Regions from separate parts of the Rossellomorea sp. ABR4_004 genome, predicted to be linked through region 1. Evidence: riboswitches for the same ligand, from Rfam matches in the RefSeq annotation. Region 1 holds a riboswitch; each other region holds the start of a gene.
The links. Region 1 has a riboswitch for cobalamin ahead of ACXAF2_RS19770 (ribonucleoside-diphosphate reductase subunit alpha). Riboswitches for the same ligand answer to the same signal wherever they lie in the genome.
Positions count from the first base shown of each region.

Region 2: linked by a shared signal. The riboswitch ahead of ACXAF2_RS13720 (acyl-CoA thioesterase) and the one ahead of ACXAF2_RS19770 (ribonucleoside-diphosphate reductase subunit alpha) in region 1 are both predicted to bind cobalamin.
Region 3: linked by a shared signal. The riboswitch ahead of ACXAF2_RS01400 (ABC transporter substrate-binding protein) and the one ahead of ACXAF2_RS19770 (ribonucleoside-diphosphate reductase subunit alpha) in region 1 are both predicted to bind cobalamin.

Region 1 covers NZ_JBSWVM010000003.1:555,538-560,070, reverse strand. The annotation lists gene ACXAF2_RS19780 (hypothetical protein) at 1-169, opposite strand, end outside; gene ACXAF2_RS19775 (SurA N-terminal domain-containing protein) at 290-1,066, opposite strand; cobalamin riboswitch at 1,725-1,905, shown strand; gene ACXAF2_RS19770 (ribonucleoside-diphosphate reductase subunit alpha) at 2,051-4,297, shown strand; gene ACXAF2_RS19765 (ribonucleotide-diphosphate reductase subunit beta) at 4,317-4,533, shown strand, end outside.
Region 2 covers NZ_JBSWVM010000002.1:159,953-164,485, forward strand. The annotation lists gene ACXAF2_RS13705 (flotillin family protein) at 1-1,048, opposite strand, end outside; gene ACXAF2_RS13710 (DUF1761 family protein) at 1,226-1,594, opposite strand; gene ACXAF2_RS13715 (AraC family transcriptional regulator) at 1,608-2,549, opposite strand; cobalamin riboswitch at 2,652-2,843, shown strand; gene ACXAF2_RS13720 (acyl-CoA thioesterase) at 2,991-3,464, shown strand; gene ACXAF2_RS13725 (VC0807 family protein) at 3,663-4,325, shown strand; gene ACXAF2_RS13730 (helix-turn-helix domain-containing protein) at 4,448-4,533, shown strand, end outside.
Region 3 covers NZ_JBSWVM010000001.1:245,336-249,868, reverse strand. The annotation lists gene ACXAF2_RS01415 (phytoene desaturase family protein) at 1-965, shown strand, start outside; gene ACXAF2_RS01410 (hypothetical protein) at 1,013-1,171, opposite strand; gene msrA (peptide-methionine (S)-S-oxide reductase MsrA) at 1,229-1,759, opposite strand; cobalamin riboswitch at 1,978-2,175, shown strand; gene ACXAF2_RS01400 (ABC transporter substrate-binding protein) at 2,310-3,275, shown strand; gene ACXAF2_RS01395 (FecCD family ABC transporter permease) at 3,238-4,296, shown strand; gene ACXAF2_RS01390 (adenosylcobinamide amidohydrolase) at 4,293-4,533, shown strand, end outside.

The DNA.
Region 1 (4,533 bases):
TGCTTGATGAGTCATCTTTCGTATGATGCTTATTCTTCTCGTCCCGCTGCTCTTTTTTTAAGTCATCGAGGGGAATTGGATCCACGTTTTGTTCACTTTCATGCTGATCGAGAATGCCGTCATGATCTCTATTGATTTGTTCAGGATTGTCATTGGTCCTCTTCGTCATTATCTATCATCCTCCCTTAATGATTCGTTGTTGTACCATACCCTTTGTGAGCAGACTAAAACATTGGGGATAGAAAATAAGAAAGCCACCGATCTGCAGGTGGCTTTCTTTGGTGGAGCTTTAGATTTTAATATCAACTTTTGCATTTTTCTTTAAATCTTCTACATGTTGAACAAGCTTTTCTTGTTTTTTCTGTTGTTCTAATTGAGTCTTGATTTGAGGTTTAACTTCTTCAAATTTTGGTGCTTCCTTTGATTCACCCTGACCTTGCTGACTTGCGTACTGATCGTAAAATTTCTTCATTTCATCTTCAGAGACTTCTTCTACTTTGATTTCTTTCTCAACGTAGTTTGTGTATTTGATGTTTTCAGCGATTTGAGTTTTTAACTCATCCATCGTGAATCCGGCTTTTTTCATTGCATCTTCAAACTTCTTTTCATCACCGTACTGCTTTTTAACTTCTTCCAGTTGCTTATTGATTTCATCTTCTGATGCCTTATATCCTTTTTGATCAGCTTGCTGCATTAGGAGTGTTTGTCCAACCAGGCTATCAATTGTTTGTTCCTTGATTTTCTTTGCTGCATCTTTACTTGTTGGGTCTTGCCCCATCTGTTGATATTGCATTTGTGATTGAGTCAATACGTTATTGAAATCTTCACCTTTAATTTTTTCGTCGTTTACAATGGCAACGATTTTATCTTTTTCAATCTTTTGTTCATCCATTTTTTTCTGCATTTCTTCCATTTGCTTCGCTTGTTCTTCCTGAGCCTGTCCATCACTTTTTTCTTCTGTTTTCGCTTTATCGTCAGCTTGTTTTTGGCTCTCCTCATTCGAACCGCAAGCGGCTAGTCCAATCGTTAATAATGTCAATAGTAAAGTCGTTAATAATTTTTTCATAATAGACTCCTTTCAGAAGTAAGGTGTGATTTCGAAAAAAATCACTTAATGCGCATTTTAAAGGAAAAGCCCGTAAAAAGAAAGTATTTAAGCTGAAAAATATAGATTGTAATGAGGTTGAAATACAGTGCATTACTAATATAGTCCCTCTTTCACTATAATGTATGCGATTACATCTGTCCGTCAACTGCAGGGCAGAAATGAAAATGTAAGAAGACTTGGACCTGGTTGCTAAAAAAGAGGCTGTTTAAATCGAGATTTTTTCCTCCATTTAAACAGCCTATAAAAAAATATTGGGGACCAAAGAATACTGTCAAACAACCTTCTATTTGAATTATAGAGACTGGCTATATTTTCTTCAACTAACATTTAGGAAGGTGTCAGCTGACTAGTGTCCTTTTGAAGGCAGTATTCAATCTTCTACTATACTTTTCATGGAAAATAATAATTATAAGCATATTTCAAAGGGAGGGGTTTCCTTCCATACGTTCAACATGTTAGATCTCTTGACTTTAAAAGGGTAATAGAGTGATACTATTAACAGATTTCAACATCTAAACAAAATAAATAGTTTCACTTGTAAATTCATTTTTAATCGTTTATGATGAAACAGAACACAACATTTTGTGTTCTGTTTGATTAATTAAACTATATATTGATTATAACCTGTGAATAAGGTGTCTGAATGGACTTAAAAGGGAATCCGGTGTGAATCCGGAACTGTCCCCGCAACTGTAAGTGCTGACGAAATAAGGAACTGCCACTGTCATATACGATGGGAAGGCCTTAGAGTAGGGTGAAGCACGAGTCAGGAGACCTACCTTGTTTATCACGTGTTATCTTCTTCGGGAATTGGGAGGATAAAGCGAGGATTGGAATAGGCATTTTCTATTCATATATCTTTCGTACATAAAGCCCATCCGCATAGAAGGATGGGCTTTTTTTGAATCCTTCCCACACTGTATAAATTTGGGAGGAATAATGATGTCAATCGTATCGCAGGATCAAAGGATCACGATGGAAGCAAAAGCGATTCTTACAAATCTCCACAGTCGCTTTCAACAACTACATTTTCAAGAATTCGATGAAAAGACTTTTAAGTATGTAGAAGGTCAATCTGAATTGAGCAAAGAAAAGCTTTATCATTTCATGATACTCGCGGCAGTCGAGCGAATCTCTGCACATGAACCTGATTGGACGTATGTGGCTGCAGAATTATATTTAATGAAACTCTATCGTACGATCGCCTATTCAAGGAGAGTTGAGGAAAGCGTGCTATACAGTTCCTTTTATGAATTAATTCAAGAATTGACTGATAGGAAGCTATATACGCCCGCACTATTGGAATCATATAGCAAAGATGAAATTGACTCTTTGGGGAGGATCATGGACGCATCTAAAGACCATCTGTTTACGTACATAGGAATCGTCACATTGTCTGAGCGGTATTTAACTAAGTCCCATGATGGGGAAATCCTTGAATTACCTCAGGAGCGATTTCTGATCATTGCCATGACACTCTTTATGAACGAACCCCGTGATAAACGACTGTCGCTTATTGAAGAAGCTTATTGGGCCCTGTCTAATTTGTATATGACGGTTGCAACTCCTACGTTTGCCAACGCCGGCAAAAGCCATGGTCAGCTGTCGAGCTGTTTTATTGATACGGTAGCCGATGATTTAAGAAGTATTTATGACAGCAATACAGATGTTTCCACACTAAGTAAAAACGGTGGAGGTCTCGGAATCTACCTGGGGAAGGTCCGGAGCAGGGGAAGTAATATTAAGGGCTTCAAGGGAGTAAGTTCAGGTGTTATCCCATGGATGAAGCAATTAAATAACACAGCCGTATCCGTTGACCAATTAGGTCAACGTCAAGGAGCGATCGCTGTTTATTTGGATGTATGGCATAAGGATATATTTCCTTTCCTAGATACACGTTTGAACAATGGAGATGAAAGGCAGCGAACTCATGATCTTTTCACTGGGGTCAGCTTACCGGATTTATTTATGGAACAAGTGGAAAATAGAGGGGATTGGTATTTATTTGATCCTCATGAAGTGAAGATGGTAATGGGGTATTCCCTGGAAGATTACTATGATGAGTATGATGGAGAAGGTTCGTTCAGGGATAAGTATTGGGAGTGCGTAGAATGTCCTGATCTTTCCAGGGAAAAGGTTCCAGCAATTGAAATTTTTAAGCGGATCATGATTTCCCAGCTCGAAACGGGAACGCCATATATGTTTTACCGTGATACAGTCAATCGGCTAAATGCCAATGGGCATAAGGGGATGATCTACTGTAGTAATTTATGTACGGAAATCGCCCAGAATATGAGTGCGACCGTCATGGAAGAAGAGGTTATCAAGGACGGGAAAATCATTACCTATAAATCTCCAGGTGATTATGTCGTCTGTAATCTGGCATCTGTTTCTTTAGCCAAAACAATCATGGATGATGAGTTGGAGAGAGTCGTGTCCATAGGAGTGAGATTACTTGATAATGTCATAGATATTAATAAACTTCCAGTCCTGCAAGCCCAACTGACAAACAAGCGCTATAGAGGGATTGGATTAGGAACCTTTGGCTGGCATCACCTCCTTGCATTAAAAGGCTTGAAATGGGAGAGCGATGAAGCAGTTGAATATTGTGATTCACTATACGGGGATGTTGCTTATTACACGATCAAAGCAAGTCATGAATTAGCCATAGAAAAGGGTTCCTATCCATATTTCAGTGGGTCCGACTGGTCGACTGGAGAGTATTTTTCAAAGAAAGGATATTCCGGATCGAGATGGGATTCGCTCAGGGATGATGTTTCTTCAGGAGGAATCAGAAACGGATATTTAATGGCCGTTGCGCCAAATTCCTCCACTTCGATCATAGCCGGTTCTACAGCAAGTATTGATCCTTTATTCAGATTAGAGTACTCGGAAGAAAAGAAAGATTATAAGATTCCTGTTACAGCACCTGATTTATCACCAAAGACGACCTGGTATTACAAAACGGCATATAACGTAGATCAACACTGGAGTATTAAACAGAATGAGAAAAGACAGCGACATATAGATCAAGGAATATCGTTTAATTTGTATGTGCGGAATGACATCAAGGCGATAGAGTTGCTGTCTCTTCATTTAGATGCATGGAAGTCAGGATTGAAAACGACCTACTATGTAAGATCGACATCTGTATCAAATTTTGATGAATGTGAAAGCTGCCATAGCTGACTGGGAGGAAAATGATAACATGAATGGATTAAAGCAGCGAGTCTTAATAGATTCTGAGGCACCAAATAAATCTACTGGTATTGTAAATGGACAAAGTTCGAATATATTAAACTGGGATGATGTCAGGTTCTCATGGGCCTATCCAAAGTATAAGAGAATGCTGGGGAATTTCTGGACGCCTTTTGAGATCAATATGGCAAAGGATATCAAGCAGTTCCCTACTCTTTCATCAAGGG
Region 2 (4,533 bases), on a different contig from region 1:
CAATTTCAGCCTTGCGCGCTTCGGCTTCCGCTTTACGGGTGGTTTCGTAGTATTCGGCATCTGCTTTCGTTTTACGAACTTTTGATTCTTCTGCTTCAAGCTTAACGGCACGTTCACGCTCAAGGAATTGAAGGGTTAACTCTTCTTCTTTCACTTCCTTGGTAAGTTTGGCTTTTTCCAACTCATAGGACTGCTCGGACTTTGCTCTTGCCCGCTCTGTCTCTTCTTTGAAGGCAGCGTCTTTGATGTCCTTCTCTTTTTTCGATTGGGCAATGGTAATTTGACGCTTATATTCTTCCTCTTTCGCTTCCTGATCGGTTTGGGCCCGGTGAATACGGGTTTCACGCTCGGTGTTTGCTTCTGCAATTTCAGCTTGCTTGCGAACCTCGGCGATACGTGGACGACCAAGATTTTTTAAGTATCCATTTTCTTCGTCTGCATCTCTTATGTCAGTTAACCCGAGTGACGTAATTTTGAAGCCCATGAGATCCAGCTGCTTCTGGGCAATTTCTGATACGTCTGCGTTAAATTTTTCACGGTTGCTGTTAATGTCTTCAACAGTCATTTTTGAAAGTATCGCACGAAGATTACTTCCCAGTACCTCGATGATTTCATCTTCAATTTCTTTTTGATCCTTACCAAGGAACTGCTCGGCATAGTTCGCAATCCCGTTTAATGTATCGGCCACCTTCACCATTGCCACTGCGTCTGCAACGATCGGTACTCCGCCATTTGTGTATACTCTCGGTGTCGATAGCTTTAATTGGAAGGATGTAAGATTAACAGGTGTGGATGTTTGGAAACGTCTTAATCTGTACCCCCCACCTCTGATGATTTTCATTGAACGCCCTTCCTGGTCGGTGAAAATATTCGTTTCCTTCTCAGGATCCCCCAGTTTAGGTCCGGTAATGATCAGTGCCTGGTTCGATCTCGCTGTCCGATAACGAAATCTCATCCAGAAATAATAGGCAATTCCTGCAATCGCTGCGATAACCAGAACAGGAATAAGGAACATGAAAAATCCGATAATACTTAATGATCCTAGCATTCTGACAACCCCTCTCGACATTTTGTTTAAACCAGCATGAAATCTGATTTAATTTAAAATAAAAGTGCTAGCTACAATACTATCTACGGAAAAGATTACGAAAAGTTTCAATAAATTGGGCGAATTCCCTATTTTATATAAAAAAGCCTGAACCTGTAAATGGTTCAAGCATTCAAGCTATAAGAACAGTCCATGTACTGCCCCGAGTCCGGTAAAGATAACAAGATGATCTCCTATTGCGATAAAAAACATACGTTTTGACAGTAGTCCAAATAAAGTATTTTTCAAATAAACGAAAGTAATAAGCAGTCCAATGCTTCCACCAACCAAAGCTCCTCCAGCTATTCCACCTGCTCCGGTCTTTTGAACGAGAAATCCTACCAGGAACGAGCTGACAACTGCTACCAATACTGCAACTATGTACTTAATAGGGCCCGTTCCCCCTTGGTCTTTCTTCCCTAGTAGAATCGAATAATAAATTCCACCGTATACCATATACAACACTGCGCCAGCTAAAAGTGCGGGCAAATTCAGATCTAATACCATTCCTATTCCTCCATTAATTCGGTTCAATGGCTAAAGCGATCGCTTTAATCTTGCAACCAATTTCGAGAGTTCCCGCCACCTTGTCAATCACTACTAGTTCTACCGGGTTCCCCAGATACCTGTATCCACTTTGGGGCAGCCAATAACTATATAGCTCTGAATAGCACTCGATTAATCTGCCTCTTTCCTGATAGTCTACAGGTTCGTCGAATTCATACACCACATGCTTTCCACCACGAAAACAAAATACTTCTTCGTCATCTATTACGTAGTCCAGACCCTTGATTGCCATGCGGCATTCATACCTGCTTTTTTCAGGAGGGGTAATATAAGGATTGCTCTTTGGTATACCGAATATTAAAGGACTCTCCTCAAATAAACTTCTTGCATTTCCCCAACGATATAGGTCCTGCCAGGTTTCTGGAATGCCTTCGATATAGGAGCCCATATGATATCGATTGACGGTTGAACACTCTGGAAAATAAGCAATCTTCACTTTTGATAAATCCAGCCATTTAAACTCATTATAGGATTCTTCCTGATGGAATTCTTTCACTTTTGTGCTGAAAGGTTTAGATTTCTTGCTATTTAAATATTCACGTGGAAAGCGATCTAAGTAGGCACCTCCCCTCCAGCTTTTGGGGCTCGCTTTAAAGTAAGCATGAAAAGAATAGGTGAAATAGGATAACGATGAAAAACCACATATGAACGCAATTTGTGTGATAGGAAGCTGTGGCTCGTAAATGAGCATATGTGCTGCATTTTCCAAGCGCATTCTTTTCACATAACCTGCCGGTGTTTCACCGATCAACCCTTTAAACACCCGCTGAAAGTGATAAGGGGAATAGGTTGATACTTTGGCTAACTGTTCTAAGGATAAATCTTCGCTTAGATGTTGATCGATATACTCTACTACTTTATCGATTTGATTTCTTTGTATTTTGTCTTGTTGCATTTTTCAGACCTCACTACCTTTTTGAAGAGCACTTGTTTATAAATTTTACCATAATCCTTCTCCTCACTCACTAAGGGTTATGATAAAATATAAGCGTTCACAATTTAACCATTGCTCATTGGTGAAGATGACCTTTAGTTCATTTTCTTAAAAGGGAAGTTGGTGAAAGTCCAACGCGGTCCCGCCACTGTAAAGCTGAGAATTCGTATGGATCCACTGTTTCGAACTGAAATGGGAAGGAATACGAAATCGCTGACGCTGAGCCAGGAGACCTGCCAATTGAGAAGAACACAGAGTTCCTACGGGAGATAGGAGGGTGTTGCGCTAATGAGACGTCACAAGAGGAATCACAGTCCTCAGAACGTTTACCAGGAATAGCCGCATCTTCTTTTCAAAAGAAGATGCTTTTTTGTTTCATAATACAACAAGGGAGATGAGAAAATGGAACAAGCCTATTCAGTCGAACGTTCACGAACCATCCAAACAAAATTGGTATTGCCGCCTGACACCAATCATATGCAGACCATCTTTGGTGGAAAGGTTTTATCCTATATTGATGAGATTGCGGCCCTATCCGCCATGAAACATTCCAGTTCAGTCGTCGTCACGGCCTCGATTGACTCCGTCGACTTCTTATCATCCGCCACCGTCGGCGATGCTCTAAGCCTTGAGGCATACGTCACTTCTACAGGCAGGACATCAATGGAAGTGTATGTAAAGGTGTACTCTACGAATCTCGTAACGAGTGTCAAAACCCTTACAACGGAATCATTCCTGACTATGGTCGCCGTTGATGAAGATGGAAAACCGAAGCCGGTACCAAAGGTCATTCCTCAAACGGAAGAAGAAACGAGACTATTCAAAACGGCTCCGTTGCGGAAAGAGCATAGAAAGAATCGCGCGCTTATTTTATAAACAATATCTGAGTCACTGACTAACTCATATAACAATAATGCTCAGAGTTTTCTAAGCTCTGAGTGTTTTAAAAGAAATTATCTTCTAACTTTCAAATGAGAATTGGTACGCATTTGGAAAGATTATTCATATTGTGAAACTTCTTCCCCTTTTTGTCCGTATGAATAGTAACAGTAAAAAAAAGGAAGAGGGATAAAGTTGAAAAGAAATTTTGTCTTATTGGACTTGTTGATTTATGTAGCACTACCTCTTTTCGTATGGAACATAATGAGGGATTACATTGGAGATTACTATGCCATGCTCCTTTCCTCTGTTCCAGGAATCATCTATACGGTTTATCGATTTATCGAAATGAAGAAAGTAAATACGTTTGGCTTGTTCATTTTAGTCACATTGATTGTCGGTACTCTGATTGACGTACTGGCTGGTTCCTCCATCCAACTCCTATGGAATAATGTATACTATGCCGCTGCTTTAAGTCTTTTTTTCTTCATCACCATGTTGTTCAGAAAACCGATTTCCCTTTTCTTTGGACTTGACTTCGCAGAGCTTCAAGGATACGACCGGACCTTTAGTAAGCGACTCTACTACAAAAAGCCTCTCTTTCGAATCTTTCAAATAATCACCCTGTGTTTTGCCTTAAGAAGCGGGATTCTGGCAATTGTTAATGCATGGCTTATCCTGGAGTACGGGGTTGAAGCATTCGATAAAGGGATCATTCTCCGCCAAGCCTTCAGCTGGATCATGACCGGGATTACCGTGGCTGGTTTCATTTATATCGGGAAGATCATACAAGATTCTCCTCAATTGGTGAAAGAAGTGCAGACTGATTTGGATGAACAAGAGAGAAAATCAGTTTAGAAACGCAGATTCCATTGGATTTGGATGTTTTTGCCTTCAGACCTCCGTCTTGTCCCCCATCTATAGAACAAACAAAGATATTTCCCTATAATGATAAATAAACTGTTCACTCGGGGTGTACTATGATTGAAGGTAAATTAATTAAATTTCATCGAGAAGATTCAGGATTGACACAGGAACAGCTTGCTCAGGGTATCTGTTCCACCAC
Region 3 (4,533 bases), on a different contig from region 1:
ATTTGCAGCAGCTGTTTAATTTCCTGATCATGTATGTCGGTTCGTCACCTTACCATGCACCAGCCATCATGTCACAGCTTACACATGTTCAGTTGGGGATGGGAGTCCATTACGTAAGAGGCGGAATGTATAAAATTGCAGAGGCAATGGCAAAGGTGTTGGAGGAACTCGATGTAGAGATTCGCTTAAATTGTGAAGTTGAGGATATCCTTACCACTGGCAGCCGTGCAGAAGGAATACGTACGAAAATAGGAGAAGAGCTGATGGCGGACATCGTGGTATCAAATTTAGAGGCGATTCCTTGCTATAAATCTCTTTTGGCTGATTATCATGAGTCTCCTAAGGAAGTCGGGGAACTAAGCAAGTATGCCCCTACCGTTTCAGGGTTGGTTCTGCTGCTAGGGGTAGACCGTAAATATGATCATCTTGCTCACCATAACTTCTTTTTCAGTAAGGATCCAAAAAAAGAATTCAGGCAAATTTTTGATGAGAATAAGCTGGCTGATGATCCGACGATTTATATTGGGATCTCGTCGAAATCGGATCCCACACAAGCTCCTGAAGGAAAAGAAAACCTGTTTGTGTTGACACACGTGCCACCATTAAAAGAGGGCGAGGATTGGACTCAATACAAAGAGTCTTATCGACTCAAAGTACTGGATAAGCTGGAGAAAATGGGTGTAACCAATTTAAGGGAACATATTGAATATGAATATACCTTCACCCCTAACGACCTTCAAACCCTTTATGGGGCGAATAGCGGATCGATCTATGGTACTGTCACAGACCGAAAGCTTAACGGAGGCTTCAAGATTCCAAATAAGAGCAGAGTGCTCTCAAATATGTACTTTGTGGGAGGTTCAACCCATCCAGGTGGAGGCGTGCCGATGGTCACGCTTTCAGGACAACTGACGGCGGAACTGATCATTAATGAGCAAGTGAAGGTGAATCGATTCATTGGTTAATATGAAAAGGTGAAGGTTAAATTTAGATAATCTTCACCTTTTTGTTTTTACTGCTTTTCTGAAGAATGATTATCTACCGTATCCGAGTTATTTACATTCTCTTCATCTTCATCAGGATAGGGGTCAAAGAAATTGACGACTTTCCCTGGACCTTCAAACCCGATTACCTGCTCTTTGTCTTCTGTATTTTTCTCATTTTTCTTCATACAAAAACTCCTTCCTGCCATTAGTTTGGCGAAAGGAGTATTTTTTCATCCCACTATTCAGTTCTTCCAATGATTATTTATGAATTGATCGCGTCCTGATTTTGCCCGGTCTTGTTTATATTCATCCGGATTTTTTTTGTAGAATTTTTGATGGTATTCTTCTGCCGGATAGAAAGTGGAGGCAGGAAGAATGTTTGTGACGATAGGCTTATTGAATCGTCCACTGTCAACGATATCATTCTTCGTTTTTTCAGCTAATTGTTTTTGGTGTTCATTATGATAGAAAATAGCTGTGCGGTACTGATCCCCTCGGTCATGGAATTGTCCGCCATCATCGGTTGGATCAATCTGAGGCCAGTATAGCTCTAATAATCTTTCATATGGGAATAAATCAGGATTAAATGTGATTTGAACAGCTTCGTAATGTCCACTGTTTCCTGCTTTTATTTCTTGATAAGTTGGATTTTCAAGGTGGCCCCCTGAATAACCTGACACGACATCAATAATTCCCGGTAATTCATCAAATGGCTTTACCATACACCAAAAACAACCACCTGCAAAGGTAGCGATTTCTTTTTTTTCATTCATTGCTGAACCTCCTGTACCATATGTGCTTCTCTAAAGCAGTAAAGCGATTGCTTGAAACAGATTTTATCACGAAAGAATGGAGGGGACAATCTTTCAGCTCAATAGGTTGCACCGTAAAATGTTTTGAAAAGAAGTATTTCAGCTATTTCCAGCAAAGTTTTTAAATTTCATTCACTATCCGTAGAATCTTGTGTATAATTCTGTTGAACGGAATAATTACATATGACATGAGATCAGGTGAAGCGGAAGTGACGATACTTCTTTGCTTCATAATAGGGAAGTTGGTGTAATTCCAACGCGGTCCCGCCACTGTAAATGGAAGTGAGCTGTATGAATGCCACTGTATCAATGGGTATGGGAAGGTGCAGCAAACAATAACCATGAGCCAGGAGACCTGCCTGATTTCTTTCGCACCACATCTACGCGGATAGAAAGGTGTAAAGTGCATGTTTAATGGTATAAAGCCTTTTATGCATCTTACACAGCATCTCTAGTCCTACTGGAGATGTTTTTTTGTCTGGGAATAAGTTCATTTACAGGAGGAAAACGTATGAAACACACATTCAAAATCATTCTTGTACTAATAGTATCTCTAGGACTCCTTTCAGCTTGCGGTACTGACGGTGAAAGTGTAGAAAAGAATAAAAATAGCGGGGAAACAAGTCAGGGACAATCTGCTTTTCCTTTGTCAGTAAACGACGCCTTGAATAATAAAGTCACGCTGGATGAGCAACCTAAGCATATTGTTTCATTGATTCCAAGTAACACAGAAATTTTATTCGAGTTAGGGTTGAATAAGGAAATTGTAGGGGTTTCAGATTTTGATAATTACCCAAAAGAAGCGGCGGACAAAGAAAAAATAGGTGGAATGGAATTTAACGTTGAGAAGATTATCGGTCTGAATCCGGATTTAGTTCTTGCTCATGAGTCCACTGCTGTGTCGGCAGAAGAAGGGTTAGAACAGCTTCGAAGTGCAGGGGTAAAGATATATATCGTACGTGATGCCAATAGCTTTGAAGAAGTGTACACCACGATGAAAAACATCGGCACATTGGTCGGCAAGGAAGATGAAGCTGAATCCGTCATTTCTGAGATGAAAGCAGATCTAGAATCCATTAAGGAAAAAGTCAGTGGAGTAACTGAAAAGAAAAAAGTGTATGTAGAGGTTTCACCTTCTCCTGACATATATTCGACAGGGAAAAATACTTTCATTGATCAAATGATATCGCTTGTAAATGCTGAGAATGTAATGAGTGAACAGGACGGATGGGTTCAGGTTAACCAAGAGGCAGTCATCGCTTCCAATCCGGACGTCATCATTACAACCTATGGTTTTTATAGTGAAAATCCTAAGGAACAAGTGATGGGCCGAGAAGGTTGGAAAGATGTAACCGCTGTAAAAAATGAAGATGTCCATGACGTACATTCAGATCTAGTCACACGTACCGGTCCGAGATTAGTTGAAGGAGTAGAGGAAATTGCAAAGTCGATCTATCCGGAGTTATTTGCAGAATAAAATATGGATAACATACGGGTTGGCTGTAACGTTTTTACTTTTCGCTCTCTTTACAGGCATCTCGATCGGAACCGTCTCTGTCCCACCGATGGATATTCTGTTCATCGTTGGAGCTAAATGGTTTGGATTCCCTATACCGGGAGAAATTGATCCAATGTTTGCAAATATCGTGTACTCCATAAGATTGCCCAGAGTATTACTGGCATTATTGGTTGGCAGCTCCCTGGCAATTGCAGGAGCTTCTTTTCAAGGACTATTGCGCAACCCGCTGGCTGATCCATATACATTGGGTGTGTCTTCAGGAGCATCGGTCGGAGCTGTTCTTACGTTGTTCTTTAATTGGAGCATTCCGTTCATTGGGAAGTTTACGCTTCCCTTTCTCAGTATTCTTTGTTCGATTATAACCGTCTTCCTCGTATTATGGTTTGCACAGAAGGTTGAAAGAACTATGAAGGTTGAAACCATCATATTGACTGGAATTATTTTCAGCTCTTTTTTAGGTTCCTTTATATCCTTAATGATTGCCCTAACGGGAGAGGAATTAAGACAGATCATCGGTTGGCTTCTTGGAAGCGTGTCCATGAGAGGGTGGGATTACATTACGATAATATTCCCCTTTTTCTTAATTGGAGTGATCGTTTTGTTCCTCAATGGCAAGGAACTGAATGGCATGAGCTTTGGTGAAGAACAAGCCCATCACATCGGAATATCCGTACAAAAAAGAAAACTCCTTATCTTAATTGCTGGAAGTATCCTGACGGGAGCGGCTGTCGCCGTATCAGGTACAATTGGATTCGTGGGGCTCGTAATTCCTCATTTTCTAAGAAGGATAGTAGGGCATGACCATAGACACTTACTTCCTTTGTCCATCATTGTTGGGGGAGGCTTTCTCGTGTTGGCTGATCTCATTTCAAGAACCATCATTGCACCAACCGAGCTTCCGATTGGAGTGATAACAGCTCTTATTGGTGCCCCGATGTTCGCTTATATTCTCCTGAAGAAAAGAGGGATTTCATCATGATAGATGTAAACGGTGTTACAGTAGGATATAACGATAAAATAATCGTGGAAGACATGAATTTTCATATAGATAAAGGAGAATTCTTTGGGATTCTTGGACCTAACGGAAGTGGAAAGACGACGCTGTTAAAAGCCATGACGGGTCTGCTTCCATTAATGGATGGAAGCATAAGGTTAAAAGGAAAAAAACTGCATCATTTTTCTTCAAGGGATCTAGCCACACAGGTAGCGGTACTTC